One region of the Arthrobacter sp. B0316-5-4 genome, then DNA from elsewhere that is predicted to be linked to it. Evidence: predicted binding sites of a transcription regulator. Region 1 holds the regulator's gene; each other region holds the start of a gene.
What was found. Region 1 encodes HrcA, which represses chaperone genes, less so after heat shock. Its sites were predicted from a motif close to TTNGCACTCGNNNNNNNCGAGTGCNAA; they were not measured.
Positions count from the first base shown of each region.

Region 2: the regulator HrcA is predicted to act here: its motif matches at 2,935-2,961, upstream of AC5RU9_RS14210 (Hsp20/alpha crystallin family protein).
Region 3: the regulator HrcA is predicted to act here: its motif matches at 3,426-3,452, upstream of groL (chaperonin GroEL).

Region 1 is NZ_JBNHFN010000002.1:642,297-647,757, forward strand. Features, by position in the region: gene AC5RU9_RS07285 (16S rRNA (uracil(1498)-N(3))-methyltransferase) at 1-27, opposite strand, end outside; gene dnaJ (molecular chaperone DnaJ) at 30-1,157, opposite strand; gene hrcA (heat-inducible transcriptional repressor HrcA) at 1,208-2,215, opposite strand; gene AC5RU9_RS07300 (DUF3097 domain-containing protein) at 2,445-3,296, shown strand; gene AC5RU9_RS07305 (DUF4870 domain-containing protein) at 3,418-3,831, shown strand; gene hemW (radical SAM family heme chaperone HemW) at 3,876-5,105, opposite strand; gene lepA (translation elongation factor 4) at 5,106-5,461, opposite strand, start outside.
Region 2 is NZ_JBNHFN010000004.1:488,104-493,564, forward strand. Features, by position in the region: gene AC5RU9_RS14190 (flotillin family protein) at 1-1,170, shown strand, start outside; gene AC5RU9_RS14195 (NfeD C-terminal domain-containing protein) at 1,175-1,405, shown strand; gene AC5RU9_RS14200 (hypothetical protein) at 1,426-1,803, opposite strand; gene AC5RU9_RS14205 (J domain-containing protein) at 1,800-2,201, opposite strand; gene AC5RU9_RS14210 (Hsp20/alpha crystallin family protein) at 2,429-2,851, opposite strand; gene AC5RU9_RS14215 (MerR family transcriptional regulator) at 2,995-3,435, shown strand; gene AC5RU9_RS14220 (excalibur calcium-binding domain-containing protein) at 3,521-4,165, opposite strand; gene AC5RU9_RS14225 (FG-GAP-like repeat-containing protein) at 4,301-5,461, opposite strand, start outside.
Region 3 is NZ_JBNHFN010000004.1:691,295-696,755, reverse strand. Features, by position in the region: gene AC5RU9_RS15170 (siderophore-interacting protein) at 1-800, opposite strand, end outside; gene AC5RU9_RS15165 (uracil-DNA glycosylase) at 1,063-1,830, opposite strand; gene AC5RU9_RS15160 (DUF3263 domain-containing protein) at 1,938-2,273, shown strand; gene AC5RU9_RS15155 (LytR C-terminal domain-containing protein) at 2,323-2,937, shown strand; gene AC5RU9_RS15150 (cold-shock protein) at 3,108-3,311, shown strand; gene groL (chaperonin GroEL) at 3,636-5,261, shown strand; gene AC5RU9_RS15140 (RNase H family protein) at 5,383-5,461, shown strand, end outside.

The DNA of each region.
Region 1 (5,461 bases):
CTGGGTGAAGAAGACGGGGTTGCTCACCGCTACAGGTTACCGAGCTTGTCCCGCAGTTTGGCGAACATGCCACCGCTGGCAACGAGCTTTCCCTCGGTGAACTGTTCTCCACGCAGTTTGGCGAGCTGTTGGAGCAGCTCTTCCTGGGCGGCATCGAGCTTTGTCGGCGTCTCCACGTGCAGGTGCACCTTGAGGTCGCCTCGGCCGTAGCCGCGAAGGTGGGTCACGCCCAGGCCGCGAAGGGTGATGATTTCGCCCGACTGGGTTCCGGCCTTGACGTCGATGTCCTGCGCGCCGTCGAAGGTGTCCAGCTGGAGTTCGGTGCCCAAGGCAGCGGCTGTCATCGGCACGCTCAGGGTGGCGTGCAGGTCGTCGCCTTCGCGCATGAACATGGAATCGTTGTTGACGCGGATTTCGACGTAGAGGTCGCCGGCAGGACCGCCCGCGGGACCGGCTTCGCCTTGGCCGGACAACTGGATCCTGGTGCCGGTGGCTACACCGGCAGGAACCTTGATGGTGAGGGAACGACGGCTGCGGATGCGGCCCTGGCCGCTGCATTCGTTGCAGGGATCCTTGATGACCGTGCCGAAGCCCTCGCAGGAGCCACACGGTGCCGTGGTCATGACCTGGCCGAGGATGGACCGGACAGCCCGCTGGACCTGGCCGCTGCCACCGCAGATGTCACAGCGTTCAGGATGGGTACCGGGGCGGCAGCAGCTGCCATCACAGGTGGGGCAAACCACGGCCGTGTCGACTTCGAGCTTCTTGTTGACGCCGAATACTGCGTCCTTGAGGTCGATGCGTACGCTGATCAGGGCGTCCTGGCCACGCCGGACCCGGGAGGCCGGCCCGCCATGGCCGCCACCGCCGCCAAAGAAGGTGTCGAAAATGTCCTGGAAGGCGAAGCCCTGGCCGGAATAGCCGCCGCCGAAGCCGTTTTCGGTTCCGTTTTCATTGCCGGTGGCGTCGTAGACACGGCGCTTCTGCGGGTCCGACAACACCTCGTAGGCGTGGGTCACTGCCTTGAACTGCTCCGCGACATCTTCTCCGGGGTTGACGTCCGGGTGAAGTTTCCGCGCCAACTTGCGGTACGCCTTTTTGATCTCTTCCCCGGTGGCTTCCGGCGAGACTCCCAAAACGTCATAGTGGCTGCTCAAAGTCGGTATCTCTTCCTTGTTGTACTGCGGATGTTTCCTCGGGCCGGCGTTCAGCCGCCGAGAATGCGGGAAAGGTATCTGGCCACGGCCCGGACTGCTGCCATGGTGGTGGGATAGTCCATGCGGGTGGGGCCAAGGATCCCAACCTTGGCTCCGGAGCCGTAACCGGTGGCCACGACGGAAGCCTCAGCCAAACCGTCGTACGGGTTCTCCCGGCCAATGCTCACTGTCACGCCGCGCGGATCATCGCCCATATCGGACAACAACCGGAGCATGACGACTTGTTCCTCAAGGGCTTCCAGCACCGGGCCGATGCTCAAGGGGAAATCAACATTGGAGCGGGCCAGGTTGGCGGTGCCCGCCATCAAAATGCGCTCTTCGCGGCTGTTGTCGCTCAGTGACTGCAGGCCGTGGGCGAGGGTCTGTGCCAGGCCGCGGAGCTCGGGTGGGCAGAGAGCTACAACCGATGGCAGCACCTGTGGGAGGAGGTCCAGTTGCGTTCCGGCGATACTGCCGAGGAAACGCGACCTCAGTAGCATCAATGCCTCGTTGGCAACATCGGATCCGGCATCAATGACCTTCTGGCCTACGCTGCCAGTGTCCGCGATGAGGACGACGAGGACCTGTTTGGGTGCCAGCAACACGAACTCGACGTGGCGGACGACCGCCCGGCTGGAGTGCGGGTACTGCACGACGGCGACCTGGTTGGTCAGCTGGGAAAGGAGCCTTACGGTCCGCTCCAGGATGTCATCCACATCATCCGGACCCTCCAGGAGGGAATGGATGGCCCGGCGTTCCGCCGCGGAGAGTGGCTTGACCTGGGAAATGCGGTCCACGAACAGGCGGTAGCCCTTGTCCGTGGGAATGCGACCTGCGCTGGTGTGGGGCGCTGCGATGAGGCCCTCTTCTTCCAGGACAGCCATGTCATTGCGGATGGTGGCACTCGAAACACCGAGGTGGTGGCGCTCAACTAGGGCCTTGGATCCAACAGGTTCCCGGGAATGCACGTAGTCTTCAACGATGGCACGCAGCACTTCCAACTTGCGTGGCTCACTCATTGCTCCACCTCCTGACGACTTCCGTGGTCATGGCGACCGGTCACTGCGGCACGCCCAACAGGCCTCCGCACTTAGCACTCAACATGCCCAAGTGCTAACAAGTCTATTATGGGCCACCCCGTTGCTAGCATTGAAAACGCCCGCATTCAGCTTCCAGCGTGCAGGCTCGGCAGCTTCGCAGCCAAACGGCTCCCCACCCATCCAAGTACTCAAAGGTAGGAAATATCCCTTGGCTTTCGACAACTGGGGTCCACAGGATCTGTCCGCCCCCGCCAAACGCCAACTGCCCGAGGTAGCGGTGCAGCGGGGAATGGTCCTCGAAGACGTCCAGTCCGGCTGGGTGGGCGAAGTGACCCGGGTCGAGAAGACCGGCGGCATGCACATCGTGTCCCTTGAGGACAGGCGTGGAAAGTCCAAATCGTTCCAGTTGGGATACGGCTTCCTGCTTGAAGGCCAGCCCATCCGACTGATGCCTCCAGCAGCCCGGCAGCCGGCGTCGGCCGTCCAACCGGGCCGAACAGCCTCCGGATCCGTGCGGGTCCGAGGCCAGCGCGCACAGGTGGCCAAAGCCAGCCGCATCTGGGTGGAAGGAAAGCACGACGCCGAACTCGTCGAGAAGGTCTGGGGTGACGATCTTCGGGTGGAGGGGATCGTCGTTGAACCATTGCATGGCGTGGACGACCTCGCGTCAGCCATTGCGGACTTCAACCCCGGCCCGGACCGTCGGCTCGGGATCCTGGTGGACCACCTCGTTGAGGGGTCGAAAGAATCCCGCATCGCCGCCGAGGCCATGGCATGTCCGGGGGCCGCGGGAAACGTCCTCATTGTGGGACATCCTTACGTGGATGTGTGGCAGGCCATCAGGCCCAAGGTCCTGGGCATCGAGAAGTGGCCCACGGTTCCGCGCGGCATGGATTGGAAGACGGGCATCCTCCGTGCCTTCGGCTGGCCCCATGAGACCGCCGAGGACGTCGGATTGGGCTGGCAAAGGCTGCTCGGGGCCGTACGGAGCTACGCGGACCTTGAAGCATCCCTGCTGGGCCGCGTTGAGGAAGTCATCGACTTCCTGACAGTCCCGTGAAGCACCGTCCCTGAATCAGTGCAACCGGAGTGCCACCGGGGAGTTGGTCCGTAGAAGCGGGCTGGTGCCGGTATTCTGGGACAGCAACACCGCAGCATCTTTACAGCAAAGGGAAGACACCGTGGCAGAGAACGCTCCTGAAGAACCGGGCAGCGCCGCAGGGCGGCCCCAGTACCATGGCGCGCCAGCCAATGCACTGCCCCTGACGGCCGGCGAAGACCGGCAATGGGCCACACTGGCGCACTTTGGCGGCATCCTTGGCTGCCTGCCTTCCCTGCTGATCTACCTGATCTTCCGGGACCGGGGACCCTTCACGGCACAGGAGTCCAAGGAAGCGCTGAACTTCACGCTTCCCCCGACCATCGCAGCGGTCCTGGCCAACATCCTCGTCCTGCTTCCGGTCGTGGGCAACGTCTTCGCCGTCATCGCGACCGGCATCTGGGTAGCACTCACGTGCTTCTCCGTCTCCGCGGGAATCCGCGTGAACCACGGCCAGCCGCACCGCTACAAACTCAACTTGCGCTGGATCAAGTAGCCGCCTGACGGGGGCAGACTCTGCCCCCGACCGTGCCGTGAGGCTCAGTCCGGGAGGATCCTGCGGACCACTGCGTCTGCCAGCAAGCGACCCTTTAGTGTCAGGACCAAGCGGCCCTTGAAGGCTTGGACCGGGTCCACCAATCCGTCCGCGATCAAACCTGCCATGGCGTGCCGGCCCACTGCGTCCATGGCATCCACTGCCAGGCCTGAGCCCAGGCGGGCCTCGAGCATGATGCGTTCAACCTCGCGCGTTTCAGTATCCAGCGTTTCCCGGCCTGCCGCAGGCGAGCTTCCCGCTCCCAGCCGTGATGCGTAAGCAGTGGGGTGCTTGACGTTCCACCAGCGCACACCACCTACGTGGGAATGCGCTCCGGGGCCCACGCCCCACCAGTCATCTCCACGCCAGTAGGCGAGGTTGTGTCGGCATGCCTGCTCTGGGGTGCGGGCCCAGTTGCTGACCTCGTACCAGCCCATTCCCGCCGCCGAGATGAGTTCATCGGCGAGTTCGTATTTCGCGGCATGGTCGTCGTCGTCGATGCCGGGCACCTCGCCGCGCCGGATCTGGGCAGCAAGCTTGGTGCCGTCCTCAACGATCAAGGCGTAGGCGCTGATATGGTCCGGGGCATACGACAAGGCCGTTTCGAGGGAAACCCTCCAGTCCTCCATGGACTCCCCCGGGGTCCCATAAATGAGGTCCAGGCTGACGGCGAGTCCAACGTCGCGGGCCCACTGCACCACCAAGGGAACGCGGCTGGGCGTGTGTGTGCGGTCCAGCACTTTCAGGACATGCGGAACCGCGGACTGCATGCCGAAAGACACCCGGGTGAATCCGGCGTCTGCCAGCAGCCTCAACGATTCGGGCGTGACGGAATCAGGATTGGCTTCGGTGGTCACTTCCGCACCGGGCTCCAGCCCCCACATCCCCACGGCGGCGCGCAGGATCCTTGCCAGGTCTTCGGCCGGAAGCAAGGTGGGAGTACCGCCGCCGAAGAAGACGGTACTCAGGGGGCGCGCAGGAAGCGACGAGGACTCGAGCGCCGAAGCGGCAAAGTCGAGCTCCGAAATGGCGGTACTGGCATAAGCGTCCTGTGAGGCGCCACCGCCCAGTTCCGTCGCGGTGTAGGTATTGAAATCGCAATAGCCGCAACGCACGGCACAAAAAGGGATATGGACGTACAGCCCGAACTTACGGTGCTCGACGCCCGCCAGCACCTGCGGAGGCAGAATGCCATCCGCAGGTGCTGGATCGCCCAAAGGAAGGACGCTGGGCATCTACTTCTTGGCCTTGTCCTTGGACTCGTCGGTGGTCAGGGCGGCGATGAACGCCTCCTGGGGCACCTCCACGCGGCCCACCATCTTCATGCGCTTCTTGCCTTCCTTCTGCTTCTCCAGCAGTTTGCGCTTACGGGTGATGTCACCGCCGTAGCACTTGGCAAGGACGTCCTTGCGGATGGCCCTGATGCTCTCACGGGCAATGATGCGCGATCCGATGGCTGCCTGGATGGGCACTTCAAACTGCTGGCGCGGGATGAGTTCGCGGAGCTTTCCCGTCATCATCACGCCATAGGCGTACGCCTTGTCACGGTGTGTGATGGCGCTGAACGCATCCACTTGCTCGCCCTGGAGCA
Region 2 (5,461 bases), on a different contig from region 1:
GGAGTGGTGATCTACAAGATCGGCGACGCTCCCCCGTTCATCGCCAACGCGGCCCGGCGGTTCCTGGGCCAGCAGCCCAAGATGGAAAGCCAGGTCTACAACGTGTTCGAGGGGCACCTGCGCTCAATCATCGGCAGCATGACCGTGGAGGAAATCATCCGCGAGCGTGACAAGCTCGCCTCTTTGGTTCGCAGTGCCAGCGGGGTCGAGATGGAGAAGCTGGGCCTGGTGGTCGATTCACTGCAGATCAAGGACTTGCAGGATCCCACGGGCTACATCCAGAACCTGGCCAAGCCGCACATAGCGCAGGTCAAGATGGAGGCCCGCATTGCCGAGGCCACCAGCAACCGGGAAGCGGCAGAGAAGGAAGCAGAAGCGGCGGCCCTGATCGCTGATGCGCAGAGCCTTTCCGCCATCAAGCAATCGGCAGCCCAGGCGAACGCGGAGCAAGCCCGTGCCCAGGCAGCGCAAGCAGGGCCGCTGGCCGACGCTACCGCCCGGCAGCAAGTGGTGGTCCAAGAGACCGAAGTGGCCAAGCTTGAGGCCGACCGCGAAGAGCAAAAACTGCAGACCACCATCCGTAAGCCCGCCGACGCCCGGGCCTACGCCCAACGCACCGACGCAGAGGCCAAGAAGGCAGCTGACATCAGCGCCGCGGAAGCACTGGCTAAGCGCACCGAACTCGAGGCCCAGGCCAATGCCCGCCGAGTGGAGCTCGAAGCCCAGGCCAACGCGGGAGCGGCGGCAGCCATGGCCGGCGCAACACGCGTCACGGGTGAAGCCGAAGCAGCGGCGACGACGGCACGCGGCAATGCGGCTGCCTCCGCCGTGAAGGCCAAGGCGTTGGCTGAAGCTGAGGGCATCAAGGCCCGCGGTGAAGCGCTCGAAACCAACCAGGACGCCGTCATTTCGCAGCAGATCGCTGAGAACATGCCGGCTATTGTGTCGGCAGCGGCGGAGCCGTTCTCACGAATTGGGCAGCTGACCGTACTCAATGGTGGCGAGGGGCTGAACAGCATGGTGGGTGGCATCCTGTCCCAGGTGGGGAACTTCCTGCCGTCGCTGGCCTCGGCGTTGCGGGGCAAAGAGACGCCCGCTGCTGCTCCCCGTCCAGCTCCCGTGAAAGCTCCGCCGGCGCCAGCTCCCTCCGCCAAGGACCCAGATGCATAGAGAGGTGGATCGTAGCCTCACCGGAAAGATCGGCCGGGTCACGGGCACGGTCGCGCCCGGGACCATCGGTGAAGTCATGCTTCCTTTCCACGGCGGCACCAGTGCGTTCTTCGCCTACCCGTTTGATAAGACGAGCGTTTTCCCCGTCGGGGAGAAGGTACTGGTGATCTACTTCGAGCCGCCGCAATCCGTGTACGTCGACGAGCTGCCGGACGTCCTCCAGGGTAAGGGGTAGCCGCCTCGCGAGGCACGCGGTCACAACTGCGGCCCGTAGATGAACTCCTTGGCGTGGTTGACGGCCTTTTTGAAGGCGTCGTTCCGGAGTGACACCTGTTCCTGCGATCCCCCAGCACTTGGCTCAATGAAGGTGGTGGGCCCTGGGCGGAGCATCCAGATGTCCCCGGCCGGCGGCAAATAGAAGACGCCGAAGGAACGGTGTTCCGGGTCGTCGGTCCAAATGGGCACCACGGCCACCGCGGCACCTGTATCCGGGTTGATCCACTGGGCGCGAGGCATCGGTTGCTCCAGCACTTCAGGGTCGAGGAACGGCGCAGTCCCCCTTCCCCAGCGCTTCTCGAACCGTTCGTAGAACGCTGGAATGATGTGGCCGTCGTAGGGACGCCATGCGCTCATGAATGTCTCCTTGGAAGTCGGGTACTTCGGGGCAGGGGCTCCCATCGGGCCGGGCCAAACGACAGCGGCCCCTGCTCCGAGGTAGGACCGGGGGTAGCTACTGGCGATCGATGGAAACGGACCTTCACAGGCGTCCCGCGATCACCGGATGGAGCACTGGACCGCCGCTCACGGTCGTAAGCCGCCCGCTTTCCTGGGTCCGACAAAACGACGTACGCCTGCATGATGGCATGCAGTTCCTGGACGTCGCCCGCTGAGGGGGTGCCGCCGTCGTCGGCTGCTTGGCGCGTGTCCGGGTGGTGGGTGCGCAGCAGCGAGCGGTAGGCGCGGGCTATCTCGCGCGGGGTGGCATCGGGCGTCACGTGCAGGGTTGCGTAGTGGTCTGGCTGGGTGTTCACTGCTGGTTCCGGGTGGGATGCGGTGGATGGGAGATGGCCCCCGGCCGAAGCCGAGGGCCATCCGATCGGGAGGCGACGTCAGGGGCCGCGTTTTTCTCTGCGCGACAAGCGCTGTGGCGTGGCACGAAGCCTGCGCCCATTTTTCCGATGCTGCGGCCGATCCGAAGCTCCCGTCCTGCACTCCGCTGAGGGCCACCCCCGGGCGAACCCTCAGCGGAGAGGGCGGACTATGCGTTGATTTCCTGTCGTTGCTCGTTGGACGTGATTTCGATGCGCCGGGGCTTGGCCTTCTCGGCGACGGGGATGCGGAGTGTCAGCACACCTGCGTCGTAGCTGGCCTTGACGCCGTCGGTGTCCAGGGTGTCGCCCAGGATCAGTTGGCGGCTGAAGACGCCTTGGGGGCGTTCGGCGGCGATCAGTTCGGTGTTCTCGCCCGCTGGCGACTTACGTTCTGCCTTGACGGTCAGGACGTTGCGCTCGACGTCGAGGTCCACCGATTCAGGGTTCACACCGGGCAGGTCGAAAGCGACCACAAACTCTTCGCCGTCCTGCCAGGCGTCCATCGGCATGCCGGCGGGGCGTGCTGTTGTGCCAAAAACCTGTTGGGCGAGCCTGTCGAATTCGCGGAACGGGTCAGTGCGCATCAGCATTTTGTTCTCACTCCTTAGATCTTGATGCTGACTCTTCTATTGCGCCAGCCTTCCTGATCTGTGTTGGCTGGTATAGATTTTTTATAGCACTGGTGAGAGAGTGGTGCAAGTAGGTTTTCGGAAGAATTTTGGAGAGGTTTCGGATGGCTGCTTCGGACAGTTCCGCTGGAGGGCACGACGGCGGATTGGGCGCCGCTGTTGCCGGCGGCGGCACTGGCGGCGCTGATGGCCGGGACGCCCGGGGCGTCTACGCGATCTCGGTGGCGGCAGAACTCGTTGGCACGGGGCAGCAGAACATCCGCCAATATGAACGCAAGGGCCTGCTCACCCCGGGCCGCACGGACGGCGGCACCCGTCGCTACAGCGAGGACGACCTCACCACGTTGCGACGGATCGGGGTGCTCCTGGATGAAGGGCTGAACCTGGCCGGCGTAAAGCTCGTGCTGGAGTTGGAAGCTCAGAATCGTGGGCTGACGAAGGACAACCATGGCCTCACGCAGGACAACCGGGAACTACGGGCGGACAACAAGGGGCTGCGGAAGGATTTGAAGGCTGCGCGGGAAAGTTCAGCTGCTGTCGAATGATCGGGCAGGCGGCTCAGCACTGATAATAAAAAGTGGCCGCCCCAGAAAAGGAGCGGCCACATTCATCGTTCAGTCGACGTACTACTTACTTTTCGCAGCCCACGCCGTCGCCATCTTTATCGAGGTGTGACCCGTAGCCAGGCTGACCCACTCGAATGGGAGCAGCACCGGCGGCACGAACTGCCGCGCAATTCTTGTAGTACGTCGCGGGCGGTGCCACCGGCGGCGCTACAGGCGGCGCTTGGACAACGGGAGGCTGAGCAGGCACAACCGGAACCACCGGCGGAGCCTCGACGACTGCCGGAGGCGGCACGACGACTGCCGGAGTTTCAACTACGGGCGGAGCGACCAACTTGACCGGTTCCTGAATCGGAGTTGGCGTCGGTGTGGGAGTTGGTGTCGCAGTTTCGTCCGTGAGATGGCGCACCCCAAGTTTCACCTTGGAGTCTTTCGCAACCTGGACGGCTGGCAGCGGATCCTGACTGACAACCTGCCAGTTCTTCTTGGACAGGATGGTCTTACCGTCGTTGACGTCCTCAGCATCTACTTTGAGGCCGAGGTCTTTGAGCTGATCAGTTGCTTTGTCGAGGGTGAGTCCGCCAACGTCGGGCATGGTGATCGTCTGCTCAGCGACAGCTGTAGCACTCGCCGCGGACTGGGCGGATGTAGCTTTGCTACAGCCAGTCAGCGCAATACAAGTGAGCACGAAAAGTGCAAATAACTTCTTCAAAATGTCCCCTTTTTTGAAGCGATGCCAAAGCTCTTGAAAGGCCTGAGTGCCAAACTTCGGAGGGCTCGCTCGGTCAAAAGGTAACAGTGCACCGCCCGTTTAGTGGCGGTGCACCAAAACTACGCGTAACAAATGTCAGATTATCGCTGTCATCACATTCCACCCGGCCCCAACCTGCTTCGCCGTGGGCCACGCCGATCCCCCTTGGCCGGAGTACAACCACAGGCCACCGCCGGAGTCCCGGGCCAACAGATCAGCCCGCCCGTCGCCGTCGAAATCACCGGGGCCAACCAGCGAGTTCATCGCGTTCCAGCCTTGGCCTGTCACTTGGCGGGGCAGCCATCCGCCGGTTCCCTTGGGCGGGTACAACCACAAGGTCCCAGCGCTGTCGCGGGCCACGAGGTCGGTCACGCCGTCGCCGTTGAAGTCGTCGGCACCAGTGATTTCAGACAACGCCGACCAGCCCGAATCGGCCCACATCCTGGGCAACCAGCCACCCTTTCCGTCGCCGCGGTACAGCCACAAGGCCCCGCCACGGTCGCGGGCCACGACGTCCCCAAAGCCAGCGCCAAAGAAGTTGATGGGCTCGATGGCGCTCATGTTTTCCCAGCCGCTGCCAACCAGCACCCGGGTTCCGAGTCCGCCGGCACCGTTGCCCGGGTAGAGCCACAGGAGACCACCGCCGTCGCGCGCCAGAACGTCGGCAAACGAATCGCCGTTGAAGTCGCCCGGCGCGATCAGGGCCGTCATGACATTCCAGCCCTGCCCGACCTGGACGCGCTGGAGCCATCCGCCCGATCCGTTCCCCGGGTACAGCCACAAAGCCCCTGACACGTCCCGCGCCAACACGTCAGGATGCGAATCACCGTTGAAGTCGTTCTTCACGGGCGCTGCAACAGAGCCGTCAATCACGGACACGGAGGCACTTCCGTTGTTGGAGACGTAGACCTTGCCGGTGTTCGGGTTGACCGCGGCGTCCAGGGGATCCTGTCCGGAGAACACGGCGGAGAAGCGGTTGTCGCCATCCACCACGGTGACTCCCCTCCCTTGCAGGAGCGCGTAAGCCTTGTTGCCTCTGGTGTTGACCAGCATGTCGGTGACGCGAGAGGGAGTTCGCAGTTTGGCGACTTGTGTCTTTGTGGCTGGGTCAATGACCTGCACGAACCCGTCGAGGCCCCCGCTGTCCCCGGCGACGTATACGGTGTTGGTCACCGGATTCACTGCCAGTTTGCCCACGTTGTTAGTGGTCGGAATCGTGTCAGTAATGGTGTCCGTCATGCCGTCAACCACGCGCAC
Region 3 (5,461 bases), on a different contig from region 1:
ACCTCTTCGACGCGCCCCTGTGCCCAGTATCCGGACAAGGAAACCTGGGAACGTTCCAAGCCGCGCTGGACGAAGAAGATCTCCCGGAGGCCCTTCATATAGCCCCGCTCGCCGTGGGCGAAGACGTCCACCCGGCCGGGCAGCCACTCGGTGTTCCTCAGTGCCTCCAGCAGGAGGTCGCTCGATCCGGCAGGTACGCCGCGGCGCAGCAGCCAGTGCAGTTCCAGGCCAGCCGGCGCTGCGATTGGCAAGATGTCCGCCTCACTATCCACCTCCAGGTAGGCAACACCGCGCGCGTCAGGGGCAAGGGCCTCCACGGCTGCAGCAACCGCTGGGATGGCGGCGTCGTCGCCCGCGAAAAGATACCAGTCGGCGTCGGGGTTGGGATTGAATCCACCGCCAGGGCCCGTGAAGACCAGCGTTTCGCCTGGTTCGGCTGCTGCAGCCCACGGGCCGGCAAGTCCCTCGTCACCGTGGACAACAAAGTCGATCGCCAACTCCTGGGCCGCCAGGTCGACCCACCGGATGGTGTAGGTCCGGGTGTGGGGCCATAGCTCGCGCGGCATGGTCTCGCGGATGGTCCAGAGGTCCAGCGGGAAGTCGTAGTCGACGCCCGGCTGGGGAAAAACGATTTTGACGTAGCGGTCCACGTAGTCGTTGTTTGCGTAATCGCTGAAGCCCGGCCCACCGGCCACAATCCGCACCATGTGTGGGGAAAGGAGTTCTTTCCTGAGCACGGTCAGGTTGACCTGTGGGCGGGTATTGCGGGTAGCGGACGAGGTGACGGGGAGAGCGGCCATATAGGCAAGCCTAAGCTAATGCGCTGGACGTCTGCTGGGCGCGAGTCGAACGTTACGCGCTCCTTCACGTTCCATACGCTTCGGGCAAACGCTCTCTCACGTTCCGTACGCTTCGGGCAGACGCTCTCTCACGTTCCGTACGCTTCGGGCGGACGCTCGCTCACGTTCCGTACGCTTCGGGCAAACGCTCTCTCACGTTCCGTATGCTTCGCGGCCTTGGTGATGGAGGGTTGGTGGGAAGGCGGCGGAACGTGGAGGAGCGCTAGAGGACCGGCAGTTCCCAGTCGATCGGCTCGGCGCCCTGCTGTGTCAGAAGCTCATTGGCCCGGCTGAACGGTTTGGAGCCAAAGAAGCCCCGCGATGCCGACAAGGGGCTGGGGTGGACCGATACCACCGACGGCGCTCCCTTGAGCAGCGGCACGACGCCCTCTGCGTCTTTCCCCCACAGGATGGCCACCAGTGGGCGTTGCTGTCCGGCCCCGGTGGTGCGGTCGGCGACGGCGGTGACGGCCGCCGTCGTAATGTCCTCCCAGCCTTTGCCGCGATGGGAGCCGGCATTGCCCGCTTCAACGCTGAGGACACGGTTCAGCAGAAGGACACCCTGGCTGGTCCAGGCGCTGAGGTCGCCATGGACTCGCGGTGGCAGGCCGAGGTCGTCGTGAAGTTCGCGGTAGATATTGGCGAGGCTCCGCGGGATGGGGCGCGTGCTCCGTGAAACGGCAAAGGAAAGGCCGACGGCGTGTCCCGGGGTTGGGTACGGGTCCTGGCCGAGTATGAGTACTTTGACGTCGGCCAGCGGTTGTTTGAAGGTGCGCAGAAGATTGTCAGAGGCAGGGAGGACCTGGCTTCCATTGGCGGCCTGGCCGGCGACGAACGCGAGGGCGGCGCGGAGTTGGTCTTCCACGGGCCGCAAGGCGTCCGCCCAGTCAGGCGCCATGAGCTCCTCCAACGGACGGTCAATCAGTTCGGCGAAGTTGGTATCCGCCACGCCCGCCGGTTCAAGTTCAAACAGTGCATCCTCGCCAGTCATCACGCCATTGTCTCCCGCACCCGCCAAACGGGGCGAATGACAGCGTTGTTATTCGCCCGTAACATAGGGGTAGGACAATTTCCCACCAAGCGTCGAAGGAGTGTGCCGTGGCCGAACCAGCACCGGAACCGATGGCGCCGCAGGCGACAGGTTTTTCGCTCGAGGACCTCGCGGCTGAAACCCGCAGCGAATCCCCCCTGAGTGAGCGGGACCAGCAAATGCTGGCACTTGAACGGCAGTGGTGGAAGTACGCCGGCGCCAAGGAACAGGCTATCCGCGAGCTGTTCGATCTCTCCGCCACCCATTACTACCAGATCCTGAACGCGCTGATCGATACCGAGGACGCGTTGGCTCACGATCCCATGCTCGTCAAGAGATTGCGTAGACTACGTACGTCCCGCCAACGTGCGCGGACGGCACGTCGCTTGGGGTCCGACGCGTAAATCGCCAGGCTGATCTGTCAGCAGCAACCAGCAAGGACAACGCTTCACCATGACCAAATATGCCAGGGATGAATTCGACCAGGTTCCGCAGAACACCAATCGCCAGGGCGTTCACCGTGACGCCCAGGAGACTGCCCGCCCCACCTTGTGGCCGGTCCTCACCGTTGGAGCCGTCGCTCTGGTGCTCGGCCTGGTGGCGTTCTTGATCCTTCCAAACCTCGGTGTTGTGGGCCCCAGCGCTTCCTCGAACGTCTCGACGCCGGCGCCCCAGCAGACTGATGCCTCACCGTCTGCGGCGCCCAGCGAATCAGCTCCCGCAGCTTCCGGCGAACCGAGCCCGGAGGCTTCACCGTCCAACGTTCCGTCCGAGACTCCGTCTTCGGCTGCGGTGGACAAAACCACCCCCGTTGCGGTTTACAACGGCGCCGGCACGGCTGGCCTGGCAGGCCGGGTGGCCGGCCTGGTAGAGGGCGATGGATGGACGCTGAGCACGGTTGGCAACTGGGGCGGCCTGCCGCAGCAGACCTCCGTGATCTTCTACAACAGTCCTGCGCAGAAGGCCAACGCCGAGGCGTTGGGTGCTCTGCTGCGCATCCAATCGATCGTGGAGTCCCCGGAAATCCAGCAGCCCCTGGTGGTTGTTGCCGGCCCCGGATACCAGTAGAGGGCCGCTGTAGAAGCACCCCCAAGCCCCAACTCGGTTAAGCCTCAATAACAAAAACGATGCCCCGCCCCTCACCGGCAGCGCCGTGATAGTGACTGTGGTTACAGTGGATTGATTCCGGTACGGAGATCCCGGCAACCGGTCTTGGCTACTGCGAAAGTGTGGGCATCATGGCATTGGGAACCGTCAAATGGTTCAACGCCGAAAAAGGCTACGGCTTCATCACTGTTGATGAGTCCGGCGACGACGTCTTTGTACACTGGTCCGCCATCCAGATGGATGGCTTCCGGGCCCTCGAGGAGGGCCAGCGGGTGGAGTTTGAATTGGGGGAGGGCCAGAAAGGGCCGCAGGCAGAAGGAGTGCACGTCGCCTAGCCTCGCTGGAGACCGGCACTTCATCGGCTCAGCTCATGGCTGAAACCCCCTTGATTTCCGTCGCAAAGGCGCATTCCTGCTTGCACTCTCCCCGGTCGAGTGCTAATTATTGATTTAGCACTCCTACGGTTCGACTGCTAAGTACGGCTCGGCTTACGCCGGTCCCGATCGGCTGCCGGACCGCTGGAGGATCAAGAAAAACCTTGGTGTGGTGAGGTTCGGAGCGCGGGGCATACATAGGCCGCAAGCAAAGGACCGTCCGTCGCGGGCACCGCATCTGACAGGTACCTTCTTAACGACTGTCCCGAAAGGACTACCGCCGTTATGGCCAAGATCATTGCATTTGATGAAGAGGCACGCCGCGGCCTCGAGCGGGGCCTGAACATCCTCGCTGACGCCGTTAAGGTCACCCTCGGCCCGCGTGGACGCAACGTCGTCCTCGAAAAGAAGTGGGGCGCCCCCACGATCACCAACGATGGCGTTTCCATCGCCAAGGAGATCGAGCTGGACGACCCTTACGAGAAGATCGGTGCAGAACTGGTCAAGGAAGTTGCCAAGAAGACGGATGACGTCGCTGGCGATGGTACGACCACTGCAACCGTCCTCGCCCAGGCACTGGTGAAGGAAGGCCTGCGCAACGTTGCCGCCGGCGCCGACCCGCTGTCCCTCAAGCGCGGCATCGAGAAGGCTGTTGAAGCAGTCATCAACGAACTCCTGGCTTCCGCCAAGGAAATCGAAACCAAGGAAGAGATCGCAGCCACGGCTTCCATCTCCGCCGGTGACCCGGAAATCGGCAGCCTGATCGCCGAAGCCCTGGACAAGGTGGGCAAGGAAGGCGTCATCACGGTCGAGGAATCCAACACCTTCGGCTTGGAGCTCGAGCTCACCGAGGGCATGCGCTTCGACAAGGGCTACATCTCCGCTTACTTCGTCACCGACGCAGAGCGCCAGGAAACGGTCCTCGAAGACCCGTACATCCTGATCGTCAACTCCAAGATCTCCAACGTGAAGGAACTCGTCACGGTTCTGGAGAAGGTCATGCAGTCCAACAAGCCGCTGCTGATCATCGCCGAAGACATCGAGGGCGAGGCCCTGGCCACCCTGATCGTCAACAAGATCCGTGGCACCTTCAAGTCCGTCGCCGTCAAGGCTCCGGGCTTCGGTGACCGCCGCAAGGCACAGCTGGCCGACATCGCCATCCTCACCGGCGGCCAGGTCATCTCCGAAGAAGTTGGCCTCAAGCTCGAAAACGCTGGCCTGGAACTCCTCGGTACCGCCCGCAAGGTTGTTGTCACCAAGGACGAGACCACCATCGTTGAAGGTGCCGGCGACGCTGAGCAGATCGCAGGCCGCGTGGCCCAGATCCGTGCCGAGATCGAAAACTCCGACTCCGACTACGACCGCGAGAAGCTGCAGGAGCGCCTGGCCAAGCTGGCCGGTGGCGTTGCAGTCATCAAGGCCGGTGCCGCAACCGAAGTTGAGCTCAAGGAACGCAAGCACCGCATTGAGGACGCAGTCCGCAACGCCAAGGCTGCTGTTGAAGAAGGCATCGTTGCCGGTGGTGGCGTTGCCCTCATCCAGGCAGGCGCCAAGGCATTCGCCAACCTCACCCTGCAGGGTGACGAGGCAACCGGTGCCAACATCGTCAAGGTTGCCATCGACGCTCCGCTGAAGCAGATCGCGTTCAACGCTGGCCTCGAGCCGGGCGTTGTCGTCGACAAGGTTCGCGGCCTGCCTTCCGGCCACGGCCTGAACGCTGCCACGGGCGTCTACGAAGACCTCCTGGCTGCCGGCGTCAACGACCCCGTAAAGGTCACCCGCTCGGCTCTCCAGAACGCTGCTTCCATCGCTGGTCTGTTCCTGACCACCGAGGCTGTAGTGGCTGACAAGCCCGAGAAGAACGCTCCGGCTCCGGGCGGCGACGACATGGGCGGCATGGGCGGCTTCTAAGCCCCTCGCTGAACATCACGTTTCAGAGCTAACGACGGCGGTCCGCACCTTCTGGTGCGGGCCGCCGTTTTTGCTGCCTACCACGGTTTCAGTGTCTGTGGGTTCTGGCAGGATTAACGGTATGACGATTATTGCTGCCGCCGATGGGTCTGCCCTCGGTAATCCTGGGCCGGCCGGTTGGGCCTGGTATGTTGACGACT